3 regions of the Blautia sp. BCRC 81119 genome follow, and region 1 is predicted to be linked to each of the others. Evidence: predicted binding sites of a transcription regulator. Region 1 holds the regulator's gene; each other region holds the start of a gene.

Region 1 (5,891 bases):
ATCGATATCAAAGAGCAGCCCTCTGTATCCTTCTCTGTAAAGCTTCTCATAATCGATCCCATACGCAGAATCCAGATATTCATCCGGAAAAAAGCATCTGAACATCTATTCCACCTCAGTCCTTTCCTATCGCTCGCAAAGAGGAATATACTCTGCTTCCGGAAGGACATTCTTATATGCGGGACGGATGATCTTATCCACATTGATAAGCTCTTCCATACGATGTGCGCTCCAGCCTACGATACGTGCAATAGCAAACATCGGTGTGTAAAGCTCCAGCGGCAGATCCAGCATGCTGTAAACAAATCCGCTGTAAAAATCCACATTGGCACTGACACCCTTATAGATCTTACGCTCCTCTGCGATAACCTTTGGTGCAAGACGCTCTACTGCAGCATACAGCTGATAATCCTTCATTCTGCCCTTTTCTCTTGCAAGCTGTTCCACATAGCCTTTAAAGACTTCTGCACGTGGATCTGAAACAGAATAGATCGCATGTCCCATACCATAGATCAGTCCACGTTTATCAAAGGCCTCTTTATGAAGAAGCTTCTTAAGGTATGCACTGATCTCCTCTTCATCACTGTAGTCATGTACATGTTTACGCATATCGTTAAACATTTTTACGACTTTGATGTTGGCACCGCCGTGTTTCGGGCCTTTCAGAGAACCTAGTGCTGCCGCGATCGCAGAATACGTATCTGTCCCGGAAGAGGAAACCACATGTGTAGTAAAAGTAGAGTTATTACCACCGCCATGCTCCATATGAAGGATCAGAGCAATATCAAGGATCTCTGCCTCCAGTGCCGTATACTTCTTATCCGGTCTTAACAGACGCAGGATATTCTCAGCTGTGGAAAGCTCCTTTTTAGGCTGATGGATATAAAGACTCTCGCCTCTCTCATAGTGGTTATAGGCCTGATATGCATAAACAGATAACAGCGGGAAAACACTGATCAGGTTGATACACTGACGGAGCACATTCTCCAGTTCAATATTATCCGGGTCTTTGTCGTAGGAATAAAGTGTCAGCACGCTTCTTGACAGAGCGTTCATAATATCTCTGGATGGTGCCTTCATAATGACATCCCTTACAAAATTCCGCGGAAGCATACGCTGGTTCGCAAGAATCCCGGAAAATCCATTCAGTTCTTCCTGATCCGGAAGCTTTCCGAAAAGAAGCAGATAGGTTACTTCCTCAAAGCCGAAGCGCCGGTCATTGATAAAACCATTTGTCAGATCCTTAATGTCATACCCGCGATAAGAAAGCTTACCTGCGCAGGGAACCTCTTTTCCGTCCACGATCTTCGTTGCCTGGACATTGGAGATCTGGGTCAGTCCTGCAAGGACACCCTTTCCATTCAGGTCACGCAAGCCTCGCTTGACATCGTATTTACCATATAAAGACAGATCCAGTTTGTCATTCTCACGACAGATCTGAGTAAGTTTCTCAATCTCAGGTGTCACTTTCATGTTGAATTTGCTCATCAGTTATTTCCCCTTTCGATTTCTGTTTTATTGCTGTTCGATAACGGTCCCTCCTCATTCCCCTCTCAAGCAATTCTGGTCTTATTTGTATATCCCGGCGTAGCTGGCCGGGATATTTCAGATATATTATAACATTTTTTTCGGTTCCGGTCTATGCCGAAAATATAACCGAATACCTGCTTTACAGTTTATCGGTTATGAGCAGGCAGCGAATGCGGATCGCAAATCTCTTCTTGTCTATCTGCGATCAGCCCTGCTTATATGTAGCAAAGAACTCTTTCATCTTCTTCATTGCCTTGTCAAGCTGGCGGATATCCGGCAGATAAACAATACGGAAGTGATCCGGCTGGTTCCAGTTGAATCCCTTGCCCGGAACAACAAGCACCTGTTTCTCATGAAGAAAATCCAAAGCAAACTGTTCATCATTGAAAATATTGAATTTCTCAGTATCGATCTTCGGGAATATATAAAATGCCGCATGTGGTTTTACAACGGAAATTCCCGGAATATCATTCAGTGCCTTGTAAATAAAGTCTCTCTGCTCATAAACACGTCCGCCCGGCTGCGTATATTCATTGACACTCTGATATCCGCCAAGTGCAGTCTGTACAATGGACTGTGCCGGAACATTTGAACAGAGACGCATGGAAGAGAGCATATTGATTCCCTCTATATAACCCTTCGCCTTACTTTTTGCACCACTTAAAATCATCCATCCGATGCGGAAACCTGCGATCATATGAGACTTGGACAATCCTGAAAATGTTACACAGAACACATCGGGTGCAAGGGATGCAATCGATGTATGTTTATATCCATCCATAACAAGACGGTCATAGATCTCATCAGAAAAGATGATCAGCTCATTTTCTCTTGCAATGTCTGCAATCTGTTCCAGGATCTCCTTCGGATATACTGCACCTGTAGGGTTATTGGGATTGATGATAACGATCGCCTTGGTCCTTGGTGTGATCTTGCTCTTGATATCCTCAATATCCGGATACCAGTCAGACTGTTCGTCACAGATATAATGAACTACATTTCCGCCTGCCAGTGTTGCAGTAGCTGTCCACAGCGGATAATCCGGAGCCGGGATCAGGATCTCATCCCCGTTATCAAGCAGCGCCTGCATACAGAGGTTGATCAGTTCACTGACACCATTTCCCGTATAAATATCATTAATGGTAACTCCCGGGATCCCGCGAAGCTGTGCATACTGCATGATCGCTTTTCTTGCAGAAAAAATGCCCTTGGAATCGGAATATCCCTGGGAAGTACGAACATTACTCAGCATATCCAGGATCACTTCCTGAGGTGCTGAAAACCCAAATGGATACGGATTACCAATATTCAGCTTCAGAATCTCCATTCCATCTTCTTCCATTCTGGCAGCCTCATCCACAACCGGTCCGCGCACATCGTACAGCACGTTGTCAAGCTTTGATGATTTCCCGAATGTTCTCATAAAAACCACTCCTCTTCTAATTTTCACTATTATTTAACCATTTTAATTTCATAGTCAAAAAATATTTATTCTATATCATCTCACATTTAGGCTTTCAACGCAAGAAATAAAAATTTAAAAAAATCAAATTTAGCACTTCCCTTTTTTAGCATGTTAATGTATAATAGCACTCGAATTTAGTTTTCAACGCAATTTAATATGTGATGAGGAGGAAACAACAATGTCTTACACAGAAGAAGTTTATGAAAGAGTTGTAGCACAGAATCCTGGCGAGCCAGAATTCCATCAGGCAGTTAAGGAAGTTCTCGATTCCCTTAAAGTCGTAATTGACAAAAATGAGGAAGAGTATCGTAAACTTTCCATCCTTGAGCGTCTTGTAGAGCCAGAGAGGATCATCTCCTTCAAAGTACCGTGGATCGATGATAACGGAACTGTACAGGTTAACAAGGGATATCGTGTTCAGTTCAACAGCGCCATCGGACCATACAAAGGCGGCTTAAGATTCCATCCTTCTGTAAATCAGGGTATCCTGAAATTCCTTGGTTTTGAGCAGACCTTTAAAAACTCTCTTACAGGCCTTCCGATCGGCGGTGGAAAAGGTGGCTCCAACTTCGATCCTAAGGGTAAATCTGACAGAGAGGTTATGGCATTCTGCCAGAGCTTTATGACAGAGCTTTGCAAATATATCGGCGCAGATACAGATGTTCCGGCTGGTGACATCGGTGTCGGCGGACGTGAGATCGGTTATCTCTTCGGACAGTATAAGAGAATCCGTGGCCTTTATGAGGGTGTCCTTACAGGAAAGGGTCTTTCCTTCGGAGGTTCCCTGATCCGTACAGAGGCTACCGGTTACGGTGTTGTATACATGCTCAACGAGATCGCCAAAGCTCACAATGATTCTGTAGAAGGAAAAACAATCGTTGTAACAGGTTCCGGTAATGTAGCTATTTACGCTGTTGAGAAAGCTACTCAGCTTGGTGCCAAGGTTGTTGCAATGAACGACTCCAACGGATATGTCTACGATCCGAACGGAATCAACCTTGACGTCGTAAAGGATATCAAAGAAGTAAAACGTGGACGTATCAAAGAATATGCAGACCGTGTTGAGGGTGCTACCTACACTGAGGGACTTGGCATCTGGAATATCAAATGTGATATCTACCTTCCATGCGCTACTCAGAACGAGCTTGGTCTTGACGGAGCTAAAACACTGGTTGCAAATGGCTGCAAATACGTCGTTGAAGGTGCAAACATGCCTACTACTCTTGATGCAACAACATACCTTCAGGAGAACGGTGTTCTCTTCATGCCTGGTAAAGCCGCAAACGCTGGCGGTGTTGCCACATCTGCACTTGAGATGAGCCAGAACTCCATGAGACTTTCCTGGACAAGAGAAGAGGTTGATGAGAAACTCCACAACATCATGATCGATATCTTCCACAAAGCTGATGACGCTGCTAAACGTTACGGTATGGAAGACAACTATGTTGTAGGTGCAAACATCGCCGGCTTCGAAAAAGTTGTTGACGCTATGAAAGCTCAGGGTATTGTTTAATTAAGTTTCCTGAATCATTAATGTATATTTATAGCAGGGACCGCAGAGGATTTTTCCCAGGCGGTTCCTGTTTTTTTGTATCCACTTTTACGATCTCTGAAAAATCGAACATTCATGTTTCAAAAAAGGCCGGTTGTCTTTTGACAATCGGCCTGAAATCTCCTGCATTTGCGGTCTATTCATTTAATCTCTTAATTGATCAGCTTCTTCAGCTCATCCATAAAGGTACTGACATCTTTAAACTCTCTGTATACAGACGCAAAGCGTACATACGCCACCGCATCCAGATCCTTCAGATGCTCCATAACGATCTCTCCGATCTTGGTACTGCTGATCTCACGGTCTTCTGACCGGAAAATATCTCCTTCTATGGAATCGATCATCTCTTCCACTCTCTCAATGGGAATGGGGCGCTTATAGCAGGCACGAAGAACACCATCCTGGATCTTGGAACGTTTATAGCTTTCCCGGTTCTGATCCTTCTTGATCACAGTCAGCGGAATCGTTTCCACCTTCTCATAAGTTGTAAAACGCTTTCCGCAGGCATCACAGAGACGGCGGCGGCGGATGGAATTGGTATCCTCTACAGGTCTGGAATCTACAACTCTTGTATTATCCTGGTTACAGAACGGACATCTCACGGAACTCTCCCCCTTTCCGGATCAGTAAATCATTACTAAATTCGTTTTTATTATAAAATAAATGCACATAATGTGTCAATAATCGGACTTGCATAAATTTTACAGATTTTCCATAAAATCATACCAGGTGATGAATTTATGCGCATCTGTGAGCTGAAACAAAAAGAAGTGATCAATATCCATACCTGCCGCAGTCTTGGCTGCCCTCTTGATGTGGAATTCTGCTGTGAAACCGCACGTCTGAAAGCCCTGATCATGCCGGAACCGGGAAAATTTTGCTGGTGTTTTTCCAAAGAAAATGAATATTCCATTCCATGGGACTGCATCCGCCAGATCGGCGAAGATATCATCCTTGTTGATTTCCGTAATGAAAAACTGCTGTCCGGAGAATAAATACCTCCTTATTGTCAAGGCCCTTTATTTTTTATATTTTCCCTGAAAAAGTATATTTCAACCGCCCTCTGAGAATCATCTTAATGTACTGACAAGACAAGGAGGATTCTAAGATGGCACTGAATAAAGTTGAAATCTGCGGAGTAAATACCTCAACCCTTCCCGTTCTCGATCAGGAAGAAAAGGCGGAGCTCTTTAAAAGAATCAAAGCTGGCGATGAAGAAGCCAGGGAATTGTACATCAAAGGCAATCTGCGGCTTGTTTTAAGCGTGATCCGGCGTTTTCAGAACAGCAGTGAAAATCCGGATGACCTTTTTCAGATCGGCTGCATCGGCCTGATCAAAGCGAT
Region 2 (5,891 bases), on a different contig from region 1:
ACCGTAGTAGTTGCATTAGGCCACCGGGCACTTGGCACCACACTTCCAGAGCAAAAAACAGCTACAAAACTCGCAGCGAAGGTAATCGCAGATCTGGTAGAGGAGGGAACCCGCGTAGTGATCTCCCACAGCAACGGTCCGCAGGTAGGGATGATCCACACCGCAATGAATGAATTCGGTAAGGCACATCCTGATTATACATTTGCACCAATGTCCGTATGTTCCGCCATGAGCCAGGGTTATATCGGCTATGACCTTCAGAACGCCATCCGTGCTGAGCTTATCTCCAGAGGGATCTACAAACCGGTCAGTACAGTTCTGACACAGGTTGTCATCGATCCATACGATGAAGCATTTGCAGAGCCAGAGAAGATCATTGGACGTGTTCTTAACGCAGAAGAGGCCGAGGCTGAAGAAGAAAAAGGAAACTTTGTCACAAAGGTGGGCGAGGGCCAGTACAGACGTATCCTTGCAGCACCGAAGCCACAGAAGATCGTAGAGATTGAAACCGTAAAGGTCCTCTCTGCAGCAGAGCAGATCGTCATTGCCGCAGGCGGTGGCGGAATCCCGGTTCTTGAGCAGGGAACTCAGCTGAATGGTGCCAGCGCCATCATCGAGAAAGACCTGGCAGCAGGACTTCTTGCAGAAGAACTGAACGCTGACACTCTGATGATCCTTACAAGCGTCGAGAAAGTAAGCCTTGACCATAATACGGATCACGAATCTTATCTGGATACTATTTCCACAGAAGATGCCAAGAAATATATTGCCGGCAAACAGTTTGCGGCAGGCTCCATGCTTCCTAAGATCGAAGCAGGTGTTTCCTTCGTGGAGAAGGGAACCGGACGCCGTACCATCATCACAGACATGGCCCATGCAAAAGACGGCTACCGTGAGAAGACCGGAACTATCATTAAATGATCATTTTACGGACTCAGAATACAAAGTGAACTATAAAACTTCACTTTACATAAAAATATCCCGCAGACGGCTGCTGGTCTTACCGGCAGCTCTGCGGGATATTTTTTATACTGTCTGACTCTACATCCGATCACTGTTACACAGTTGATCGGGCAGCCAGTATTTACATAGATTTTCGCTCAGCGATCTCAGCCATCTTCGCCTCATTCAGGCGGGTATCTCCATGGACACGGCTGTAGGAAAGATATCCGTTCATACGGTCGATCTTGGTCAGATTTCTGGAACCGCAGACAGGGCATACATCCATCTCCAGTTCCTCATGACCACAATCGTCACAGTATGCAAGAGAAAGGTTCACTCCCTCATAATATCCCAGATCCATGGCTCTGCGGATCAGTGTACGGATAGCTTCCTTATTGTAGCCGATCGGATAACGTACATACTGAATCTTACCGCCATTGCAGAGCTCCCAGAAACGTCCCTCCAGATCCTGTTTCTCGATCGGAGTTACATCCTCTGTTACATGGCAGTGGAAGCTGTTGCTCACATATGGTCTGTCAGAAACGCCCTCAATGATTCCATACATCTTACGGAACTGCTCTACCTGCAGGCCACAAAGACTCTCTGCCGGTGTTCCGTAGATCGCATAAAGATAACCATCTTCCTTCTTGTACTGATTTACCTTGTCATTGATATATTTCAGGACCTCCAGAGCAAACGCCCCATCCTCGGCAATGGATTTGCCATTGTAAAGTTCCTGAAGCTCATTTAACGCTGTGATACCGAAGGAAGCTGTCATAGGCTTCAGGATCTTGCCAATCTTTTCATTCGGTTTCAGATGTCCGCCGTAGAAACCGCCTTCACAGTATGCAAGCGGGTTGGTGGATGCACGCATCTGTCCCAGATATTCGTAAGTGCGGATGTGCAGGTTACGGATCATTTCCAGATAGAAATCCAGAACCTCATAAAAATCTCTGCTCTCCGCTCTGGCCTTTGCAAGGATCATCGGAAGATGAAGGCTTACCGCACCAATGTTAAAACGTCCCACAAAAACAGGCGTATCATTCTCATCCGCCGGCTCCATACCGCCACGCTCATACCACGGACTTAAGAAAGCACGGCATCCCATCGGGCTGATGACCTTCTTGTATTTCCTGTACATACTGGAAATATAGCCTGCGCCGGACATAGACAGCCAGTCCGGATACATGGTTTTGGAGGAACACTCCACACCAGCCTCAAAAATATCCTCACAGCACTTTCCTGGACCATGGATCTCTTTGTCATAAAGGAATACGATCTTCGGGAAAAGTACCGGTTTCTTGTGTCCGGCCTTACCCTGTCCTCCCTGATGGACCTCAAGAAGGGAAATCGTACACATCTTCTCAAACTGCTCGGTTCCGAGACCAAGTGTCACCGTAACAAACGGATAATCACCTCTGGAAGAACCGACGGTATTCAGCTTGTACTCAATTCCCTGCCAGCCCTGGTCATAATCCCTGCGGACCTTATCAAGAGCATACTCAATAGCTCTCTCCTCACGGCCACTCCAGCTCTCGTCCGAGTATTTCATAAATTCGGAAATATATTTATCATAGCTCTTCTTTGCATACGGTGCCAGGATCTTATCAACCTCCGGCACTGTAAAGCCACCATACTGCTGTGCTGCTGTACTGAGAATGATATCCCCCATAACATCAAAGGCTGTATCCAGAGTCTTCGGCTCGTTATACCAGACATTTCCCATCTCAAAACCGCCACTTAAAACAGCTGCCACATCGAACAGACAGCAATTCATGGTATCCAGACGTGCAGACTGGTCATGAATATAAATGTAGCCGTCCTTACATGCCTGAAGCTCATTACGGTTCATAAAAAACTTCCGATAGAGTTCCTTGTTCAGCTCATTAAAGATCAGGCTTCGTTTCGTGGCAACAAGGGCGCTGTCTGTATTGGCATTACTTTTATCACCGATATAACGGATCGCCTGACTCTTGGTATAGACATCATCCATCATATGGATAAAATCCAGCTTGTAATTCCGATAATCACGGTAGCTCTTGGCAACTGCCGGATTCACACGCTCCAGAGCCCCCTCCACGATGTTGTGCATCTCCTGGATCTCGATCTCATTCTTTCCAAGGGAATCCGCATGCTCCTGGGCAAAACGGCAGATAAAATCCTTCTCCTCGTCTGAAAAAGTATAAAGAATACGCTCTGCGGATTTGTTCACGGCAGCCACGATCTTCTGCGGATTAAACTCCTCTCTTGTCCCGTCTTTCTTGATCACATATAACATTGCTCATCCCTCCCTGTGCTATATATAAGTCGCTATGCAAATACTATATATAGTACCTATATCCTCTATATATTGTTTTTCATCTATATGTTGTGCTAGGCATGAGTATAACACAGCTGAGGAGAAAAGAAAAGGGATATTTCTGTATACACGAAAATACAGACACTTAGCACTGCCTGATCTCACTGCAGAAATATTCTCACAAATTCGTTCCGATCCAGTCTGCAAGAAAATCCCATAATTTCGGAAGCAGAATGGCCAGTGTCACTATAAACCATATGATCCAGCCTGCCCCGCTGCTTTTCTGATCTTTTTTTTGCTGTTTTTTTCCCTGATCTAAAACTTCTGCACGATTTCTGCCCACCGTTGTTTTATTCCTGGTATTAACTGCCGCTGCAGTCTTACGTCCGGCTGCTGCACCTGTATTCCGGCTTCCGGTTAGATTCCGATTCAAATCGGTATTGCGGCTTGCATTCGTATTCCGGTTTATGTTTGTATTCCGGTTTATGTTTGTATTCCGGTTTGCGTTCGTATTCCGGTTTACGTTTCCGTTATGTTGTGTTGTTTGATCAGCATCCTGTCCATACTGCCGCATCATATCCCGCACTTTGGCGGAAGCATGTTTATAATGTATCTCCCGGGGCTCATTCAGATGATATAACACCTCATCATTTCTGTAAGGCATCCCACATAATGAACACCTGCCATTTACAACCTTACCCCCACAAACCTGACACCTTTGACCTGCCATAAGCTCCCTCCATTCTATCCGTCAAAACGGATATTTATATTTCCATCGTAAACATAAGCATTCTTTTTTCAGTATATCACACCAGGCATTTAATACCCAGTATTTTTCTACGATACCCCAAAAGACTTCCCCTCTCATTATATTGCCACTCCACCCATTTTCTGTTATAATACCCCACAGAGCAATAAGCCTAAAAATCATCAGGAGGAGCCGATAATGAATACAATCACAATCCCCGCAACCTATCATGCAGACCTGAACCTCCATGACACACAGATTGCGATCAAAACCGTAAAAGATTTCTTCCAGCAGACACTCTCCCAGAAGCTGAACCTTCTTCGAGTATCCGCTCCAACATTTGTAGCACCGGAATCCGGCCTTAATGACAACCTTAATGGTGTAGAGCGCCCGGTAAGCTTTGATATCAAGGCTATCGAAGGAAGCAACGCCGAGATCGTACACTCCCTTGCCAAATGGAAACGCTACGCACTGAAAAAATACGGATTTTCTCACGGAGAAGGTCTTTACACAGATATGGTAGCCATCCGCCGGGATGAAGATCTGGACAATATCCACTCTGTTTACGTAGACCAGTGGGACTGGGAAAAGATCATCTCCAAAGAAGAGCGTTCCATTGAAACTCTCAAGGAAACCGTACGCACCATTTACAGTGTCCTTCGTAAAACTGAGAAATACATGGCTGTACAGTATGACTACATCGAGGAGATCCTTCCGAAGGATATCTTTTTTATCACAACTCAGGAGCTTCTTGACATGTATCCGGACTGCACACCGAAGGAACGTGAATATCGGATCACCCGTGAAAAGGGCGCTGTCTTCCTTATGAAGGTAGGAAAAATGCTCACCAACGGCGAGCGCCACGACGGACGTGCCCCGGACTATGATGACTGGGAACTGAACGGTGATATCCTCGTATACTATCCGGTACTTGACATTGCCCTTGAGCTTTCCTCAATGGGAATCCGTGTTGATGAGGACGCACTTGACCGCCAGCTTACCGAAGCAGGCTGTGATGACCGAAGAGAGCTTCCATTCCAGAAAGCAATCCTGAACAAAGAGCTTCCGTACACCATCGGTGGTGGTATCGGACAGTCCAGGATCTGTATGTTCTTCCTTCGTAAAGCACACATCGGAGAAGTACATGTCTCTCTCTGGCCGAAGGAGATCACAGATGCTGCAGAGACACACGGACTTCAGCTTCTCTAAAACAGCCTACAGATTTATTTATAATTTTCGCGGAAATGAGGTAATAACGTGAACATTCTGTTTTTTCTGATTCCCAAAAGCGAAGTAGCCTACATCTTTGAGGATGAAACTCTTCGCCAGACCCTCGAAAAAATGGAGCACCGCAAGTACTCCTGCATTCCTATCCTCACCATGGACGGCAAATATCTCGGCACCATCTCAGAGGGAGATCTCCTCTGGGGCATGCGCCGTGCAGATATCCACGACATCAAGGAAACAGAGGGAATCCCAATCATGGCGATTCCACGCCGTGCCACCTACAAACCGGTCCATGCAGATTCCAATATGGAAGATCTCCTGGATCGCGCCATTAATCAGAACTTCGTACCGGTGGTAGATGACCAGGGCTCCTTCATCGGAATCATAACCAGAAAATCTATCATCAAATACTGTTACAACGAAATAAAAGCCGCACAAAAAACTGCCGGTGAAGAAATCCACTGAGCAGCGGAAAGAAAAAGGATGGCTTCCGTTCCTGCACAGGTAGGAATCGGAAGCCATCCTTTTTTGATCCGGCAGTTGTATTCCGGATTTTTATTTTATTTTTTCGCGGATCATACTCAGTGCATCTTCATCTGCCACAACCGTGAGATCCGGGTGAAGCTGCAGGATAGATGCCGGAACCTTCGGTGTGATCGGTCCGTACAGGGAATT
Region 3 (5,891 bases), on a different contig from region 1:
CTCTATGCCCTGGATGCCAATGGTGTGATCTGTGACGATGAGCTTTCTCCTGCCCAGATGAATAATCTGGAGCGGGAGCTGGAGTGCAAGGTTATGGATCGTACCCTGCTGATTCTTGACATTTTTGCGAAGCGTGCCGTCACAAGTGAAGGCAAGATCCAGGTAGAGCTTGCACAGCTTCGTTACCGGTCTGCACGTCTTGTGGGACTACGTTCTTCTCTTTCGCGACTTGGAGGAGGAATCGGAACCAGAGGCCCTGGTGAGAAAAAGCTGGAGACAGACCGTCGTCTGATCCGGAACAGGATATCCGCACTGAAGCAGGAGCTTTCCCAGGTAGAAAAGCACAGAGAGCTGATCCGTTCCAGAAGAGCTGTGGGAAATCTGAAGACAGCAGCCATTGTCGGTTATACCAATGCAGGAAAGTCAACGCTTCTGAATACACTGACAGGCGCTTCGGTGCTTTCGGAGGATAAGCTGTTTGCCACACTGGATCCGACTACCCGTCTTCTGACACTGGATGATGGACAGCAGCTTCTTCTTACGGATACCGTAGGCTTTATCCGCAAGCTTCCCCACAATCTGGTGGAAGCCTTCAAGAGTACCCTGGAGGAAGCCAAATATGCGGATTATATCATTCATGTGGTAGATGCATCCAATCCTCAGGCGGAGATACAGATGCATATCGTATATGAAACCCTGAAAGAGCTTGGTGCTCTGGGAAAAAAGACGATCACACTTTTTAACAAGCAGGACCGTGTTTCCGGGGAAAACTTTCGGGATCTCCGGGCAGACCATACGCTGAAGATTTCCGCACGGACAGGAGAGGGGCTTGAGGAATTTAAGCAGCTTCTTTCTGAGATACTGGCAGAAGGACAGATTTATATGGAACGGCTTTTTCCTTATTCGGAGGCCGGTCAGATCCAGCTGATCCGTGAGTATGGACAGCTTCTTTCGGAAGAGTATACCGAAGGAGGGATTGCTGTAAAAGCAAGAGTTCCGCGGGAAATCTATCCGAAAGTCACATAATGTTAAAATATCTACTCAGTACCATATATAGTACCGTGAACAAAACGGGCACTATATATGGTGCTTTTTATGTTGACGCAAAGAGGCGTGTCTGATACAATAAGCCTACAGCGCTTTGAACACAGATCGTGAAACGGAGTGTGTTCGTAAGCAGGCAAGTGAGGCGGAATGAAATATCCGCTTATAAATAAATGCATGAGGGAGGCATTTTCTTATGTTTCAGGTAGTAAAAAGAGACGGTGAATTAGACGAATTTAAAATGGGGAAGATCACTGCGGCAATTGATAAGGCATTTGATGCCAAAGGTAAGAATTACAGTTCGGATATGATCGATCTTCTGGGACTTCGTGTTACAGCGGATTTTCAGAATAAGATCGAGAACAACCGGATTTCTGTTGAGGATATCCAGGACAGTGTGGAGAACGTACTGATCCAGGCCGGATATTCTGATGTTGCCAAGGCGTATATCCTTTATCGTAAGCAGCGTGAGAAGATCCGCAATATGAAATCCACCATCCTTGACTATAAAGAAATCGTAAACAGCTATGTAAAGGTTGAGGACTGGCGTGTAAAGGAGAACTCAACGGTTACTTATTCTGTAGGAGGTCTGATCTTAAGCAACTCCGGAGCAGTTACCGCAAACTACTGGCTGTCTGAGATCTACGACAACGAGATCGCAGATGCACACAGAAATGCAGATATCCATATCCATGATCTGTCCATGCTGACCGGTTACTGTGCAGGCTGGTCCCTGAAGCAGCTGATCCGAGAGGGACTTGGTGGTATTGAGGGTAAGATTACTTCTGCACCTGCAAAGCATTTAAGTGTACTCTGCAACCAGATGGTGAATTTCCTGGGTATCATGCAGAACGAATGGGCGGGCGCACAGGCATTTTCATCCTTTGATACTTATCTGGCACCTTTTGTAAAGGCAGACAACCTTTCCTATCCGGAGGTTAAGAAATGCATTGAGTCCTTTGTATATGGCGTAAATACTCCAAGCCGCTGGGGCACTCAGGCACCATTTTCCAACATTACACTGGACTGGACCGTTCCGGACGACCTTGCAGAGCTTCCGGCTATCGTAGGCGGCAAGGACATGGATTTCAAATACAAAGACTGTAAGAAAGAAATGGATATGGTCAATAAGGCATTTATCGAGACCATGATTGAGGGAGATGCCAACGGACGTGGATTCCAGTATCCGATCCCGACCTACTCCATCACAAAGGAATTCGACTGGTCTGATACCGAGAACAACCGTCTTCTCTTTGAGATGACTTCCAAGTACGGTACTCCGTATTTTTCCAATTATATCAACAGTGATATGAAGCCAAGCGACATCCGCAGCATGTGCTGCCGCCTCCGTCTGGATCTCCGTGAGCTCCGCAAAAAGAGTGGTGGATTCTTTGGCTCCGGTGAGAGCACAGGCTCTGTAGGCGTTGTTACCATCAATATGCCGCGTATCGCATACCTTTCCAGAACGCCGAAGGAATTTTATCAGCGCCTGGACCACATGATGGATATCTCCGCAAGATCTCTTCACATCAAGAGAGATGTGATCAGCAGGCTTCTGGAGGAGGGACTGTATCCGTACACGAAGAGATATCTTGGAAGCTTTGACAATCATTTTTCCACCATCGGCCTTGTGGGAATGAACGAAGCGGGCTTAAATGCCTGCTGGCTGAAAAAAGACATGACAGATCCGGAAACCCAGAAGTTTACAAAAGAGGTTCTGGAGCATATGAGAAGCCGTCTTTCAGACTATCAGGAGCAGTATCCGGGAGAGCTTTTTAACCTGGAGGCAACACCGGCAGAGTCCACTGCATACCGTCTTGCCAAACACGACAGAAGCCGTTATCCGGATATCAAAACAGCAGGAAAAGAGGGCGACACTCCGTATTACACAAACAGTTCTCATCTGCCGGTTGATTACACTGCGGATATTTTTGACGCACTGGATATTCAGGACGATCTGCAGACTCTGTATACTTCAGGAACCGTATTCCATGCATTCCTTGGGGAGAAGCTTCCGGACTGGAAGGCAGCGGCAGCGCTGGTACGTAAGATCGCAGAGAATTATCGCCTGCCCTATTACACCATCTCACCGACCTATTCCGTATGTCAGGAGCATGGCTACATCAGCGGCGAGCATTTCACCTGCCCGAAATGTGGAAAGAAGGCTGAGGTTTACAGCCGTATCACAGGATATTACCGTCCTGTACAGAACTGGAACGATGGTAAGACCCAGGAGTACAAGAACCGTACCCTCTATGATATTACCCATTCCCAGCTGAAAAAGGTCCATACCAGTGTGATGACCATGAAGGGTGACGAGGTGGAGATCCAGCCTGTGGAATCTCATAAATATCTTTTTACGACCAGCACTTGTCCGAACTGCCGTATGGCAAAGAAAATGCTGGAAGGCGAAGAACTGGAGATCATCGATGCTGAGCAGAATCCCGAGCTTGTCAAGCAGTATGGGATCCGTCAGGCGCCTACACTTGTGATCACTGACGGGGCACAGGTTAAGAAGTATGTGAATGCTTCTAACATTCAGAAGTATGTGGATGAAGAGCTGGATTGAGCTCTTTGGGGCAATTGTAAATTGTAATTAAAATGGCTGGACGTATGTCTGTTTGGATGTGCGTCTGGTCTTTTTTTATATAATTTTTTATTTTTTGTCGTTTGTTTTTATGTTTTTTTGGGGGATTTTCGTTTTGGGGGAAAGATGGTTGACATTTCATGTCGGGATGGTATACTTATACATGGGTTTAATGATTGAAAGTGTTACACTTTAATGTATAAATATATGTATATCGCTGTGATACCGCGTGGGGAATCCGGGAATTGTTTCCCGGCGGAAATTTGCGAGGGGGAAAGCACTCAAAGTTGCGAAGCCCGTTTTTCCCCCTCGCGCTCCCCCTTTCCGGGCACGCTTTTTTGAACGTACGTTGTGGTGTGTGATACGTTTTGTATAGGGCGATGGATTCGACTGTATCGGGAATTCAAGGCTGAGCCGATGAATGAGGACGGACGGAAAAGCGGCCCGCATAGCGGGCCTGTTCCCTGATATGAGATTTATGTTCTGTGATATTTAACTGAATCAAGTAAGTCCCCTGCAGGGTTGCGAAAAGCAATAAGCAGTGGGTGAGGACTTGCTTGTATCAGGAGAAGTGCAGGCTCTATCTGATAAACTGCGGAGCAGTTATGAGCAAGTAGCGAAGCGGATTGCGAATATCCGCTTGACCTGAATCAAGAAAGCATATCAGTTACTTATATCGGCACAACCTACAATATCCAATACCGTAGAATCCATCATCCCGTCAGAAAAGTAACACATTCCACAACACAGAACAGCGGCGTGGCCGGGAGGGGAGGAGCGCGAGGAGGGGATGATGGCCTTCGCAACTATGAATGCTTCCCCTCCTCGCACCTGCCGCATGCGAAATGCTCCCCCTGGAAAGGAAATCCACAGCCGCATGCGAAATGCTCCTCCTGGAAAGAAAATCCACAGCCGCATGCGAAATGCCCCTCCTGGAAAGGAAAAACCGCATGCGAAATGCTCCCTCCCGGAAAGGGATTCACTTCCAATTGATTTCATGCTAGAATAAAAAAAGAATAATAAGAAAAACAATAACAAGAAAAAATAATCAGGAAAAGAGGAAATCACATCATGGTAAAACAGAATATCGTCTTCGTAGAAAACACTCCGGGAAGTCTTCAGAAAGTCACAAAGATCCTTGCAGAGAATCAGATCGACATCTACGGCTTCGGCTGTTTCGATGCACCGGAGTTCGCAAACTTTCGTATGGTATGTGATGATCCGGAAAAAGCAGACCAGATCATGGCAGAAAACGGATATATGACCCGTATTACTCAGGCTATCCTGGTAGATCTTCAGGATGAGATCGGCGGTCTTGACAAGCTTCTCAGCGTCATGGGCGACAGCAACGTAAACCTTCATTACATTTACACCTTTTTCCACAGAGGTTTGAAAGTCCCGGTAGCGATCATGCACTGTGAGGATCTCCTTGTTGCAGAGAGCGTTCTTCGTAACAATGGATTCAAGGTTCTGGATCGTCTGGTAGATCCGGATGGAGTTGAAGAAGCGTAAGGATATATTCCGGAAAATGACAAACAGGAATGACGTATTCACGTATTGAAGTTTTGACAGGGCAATGCTACAATAAAAGAGCGTGTCAGGAAACAGGAAAAACGTTTCCGGGCACGCTCTTATTTACATGTACAACGAGCTGTGGCGAGATTCTGATGAGTGCTGTACAGATCGGAGAAGTAGGCACAGCTGCGTTTATAACGGAATGTACATACAATGGAGGAAATCGATGAAAAGAGAAAGTTTCAGAAAAGGTATGAAGGATGGAGTTCCCATCGCTCTTGGATATTTTGCGGTATCCTTTACCTTTGGCATGATGGCTGTTGCCGGCGGCTTGCGTATCTGGCAGGCAGTTCTGATCTCCCTGACCAACCTGACATCGGCCGGTCAGTTTGCGGGACTGGACATTATTTTTGCGGGAGGCTCCATGTGGGAGATGGCAATGACCCAGCTGATCATCAACCTGAGATACTGCCTGATGTCATTTTCCCTGTCCCAGAAATTCCGGCGTGAGGAGTCCGGTATCCTGAAATACATCGCTGCTTTTGGTATCACCGATGAAATTTTCGGGATCAGTGCGGCCCAGGAGGGAAAGGTCAGCGTATTTTATAATTACGGAGCCATGTGCGTGGCAATTCCCGGATGGACTCTTGGAACTCTGGCAGGAGGAATCTCCGGAAGCCTTTTGCCGGATTTTATGCTTAGTGCGTTGAGCGTTGCCATTTACGGAATGTTCCTGGCCATCATC

Evidence for each region. The regulator NrdR, encoded in region 1, represses ribonucleotide reductase genes. The targets are predictions, from matches to a motif close to CACAANATNTTGTG.
Region 2: nrdD (anaerobic ribonucleoside-triphosphate reductase) is a predicted target of NrdR. The motif match lies at 3,262-3,275, and genes of this name have one in related genera.
Region 3: DMI82_RS07360 (ribonucleoside triphosphate reductase) is a predicted target of NrdR. The motif match lies at 1,076-1,089, and genes of this name have one in related genera.

The regions. Positions count from the first base shown of each region.
Region 1 covers NZ_QJHD01000010.1:62,470-68,360, forward strand. The annotation lists gene DMI82_RS07870 (YqeG family HAD IIIA-type phosphatase) at 1-105, opposite strand, end outside; gene DMI82_RS07875 (citrate/2-methylcitrate synthase) at 127-1,488, opposite strand; gene DMI82_RS07880 (aminotransferase class I/II-fold pyridoxal phosphate-dependent enzyme) at 1,736-2,953, opposite strand; gene gdhA (NADP-specific glutamate dehydrogenase) at 3,174-4,508, shown strand; gene nrdR (transcriptional regulator NrdR) at 4,700-5,149, opposite strand; gene DMI82_RS07895 (YlmC/YmxH family sporulation protein) at 5,288-5,542, shown strand; gene sigG (RNA polymerase sporulation sigma factor SigG) at 5,656-5,891, shown strand, end outside.
Region 2 covers NZ_QJHD01000009.1:59,137-65,027, forward strand. The annotation lists gene arcC (carbamate kinase) at 1-921, shown strand, start outside; gene nrdD (anaerobic ribonucleoside-triphosphate reductase) at 1,085-3,220, opposite strand; gene DMI82_RS07255 (hypothetical protein) at 3,420-3,971, opposite strand; gene asnA (aspartate--ammonia ligase) at 4,188-5,198, shown strand; gene DMI82_RS07270 (CBS domain-containing protein) at 5,247-5,681, shown strand; gene nagB (glucosamine-6-phosphate deaminase) at 5,772-5,891, opposite strand, start outside.
Region 3 covers NZ_QJHD01000009.1:77,739-83,629, reverse strand. The annotation lists gene hflX (GTPase HflX) at 1-1,026, shown strand, start outside; gene DMI82_RS07360 (ribonucleoside triphosphate reductase) at 1,241-3,613, shown strand; gene DMI82_RS07350 (hypothetical protein) at 4,703-5,143, shown strand; gene DMI82_RS07340 (AzlC family ABC transporter permease) at 5,373-5,891, shown strand, end outside.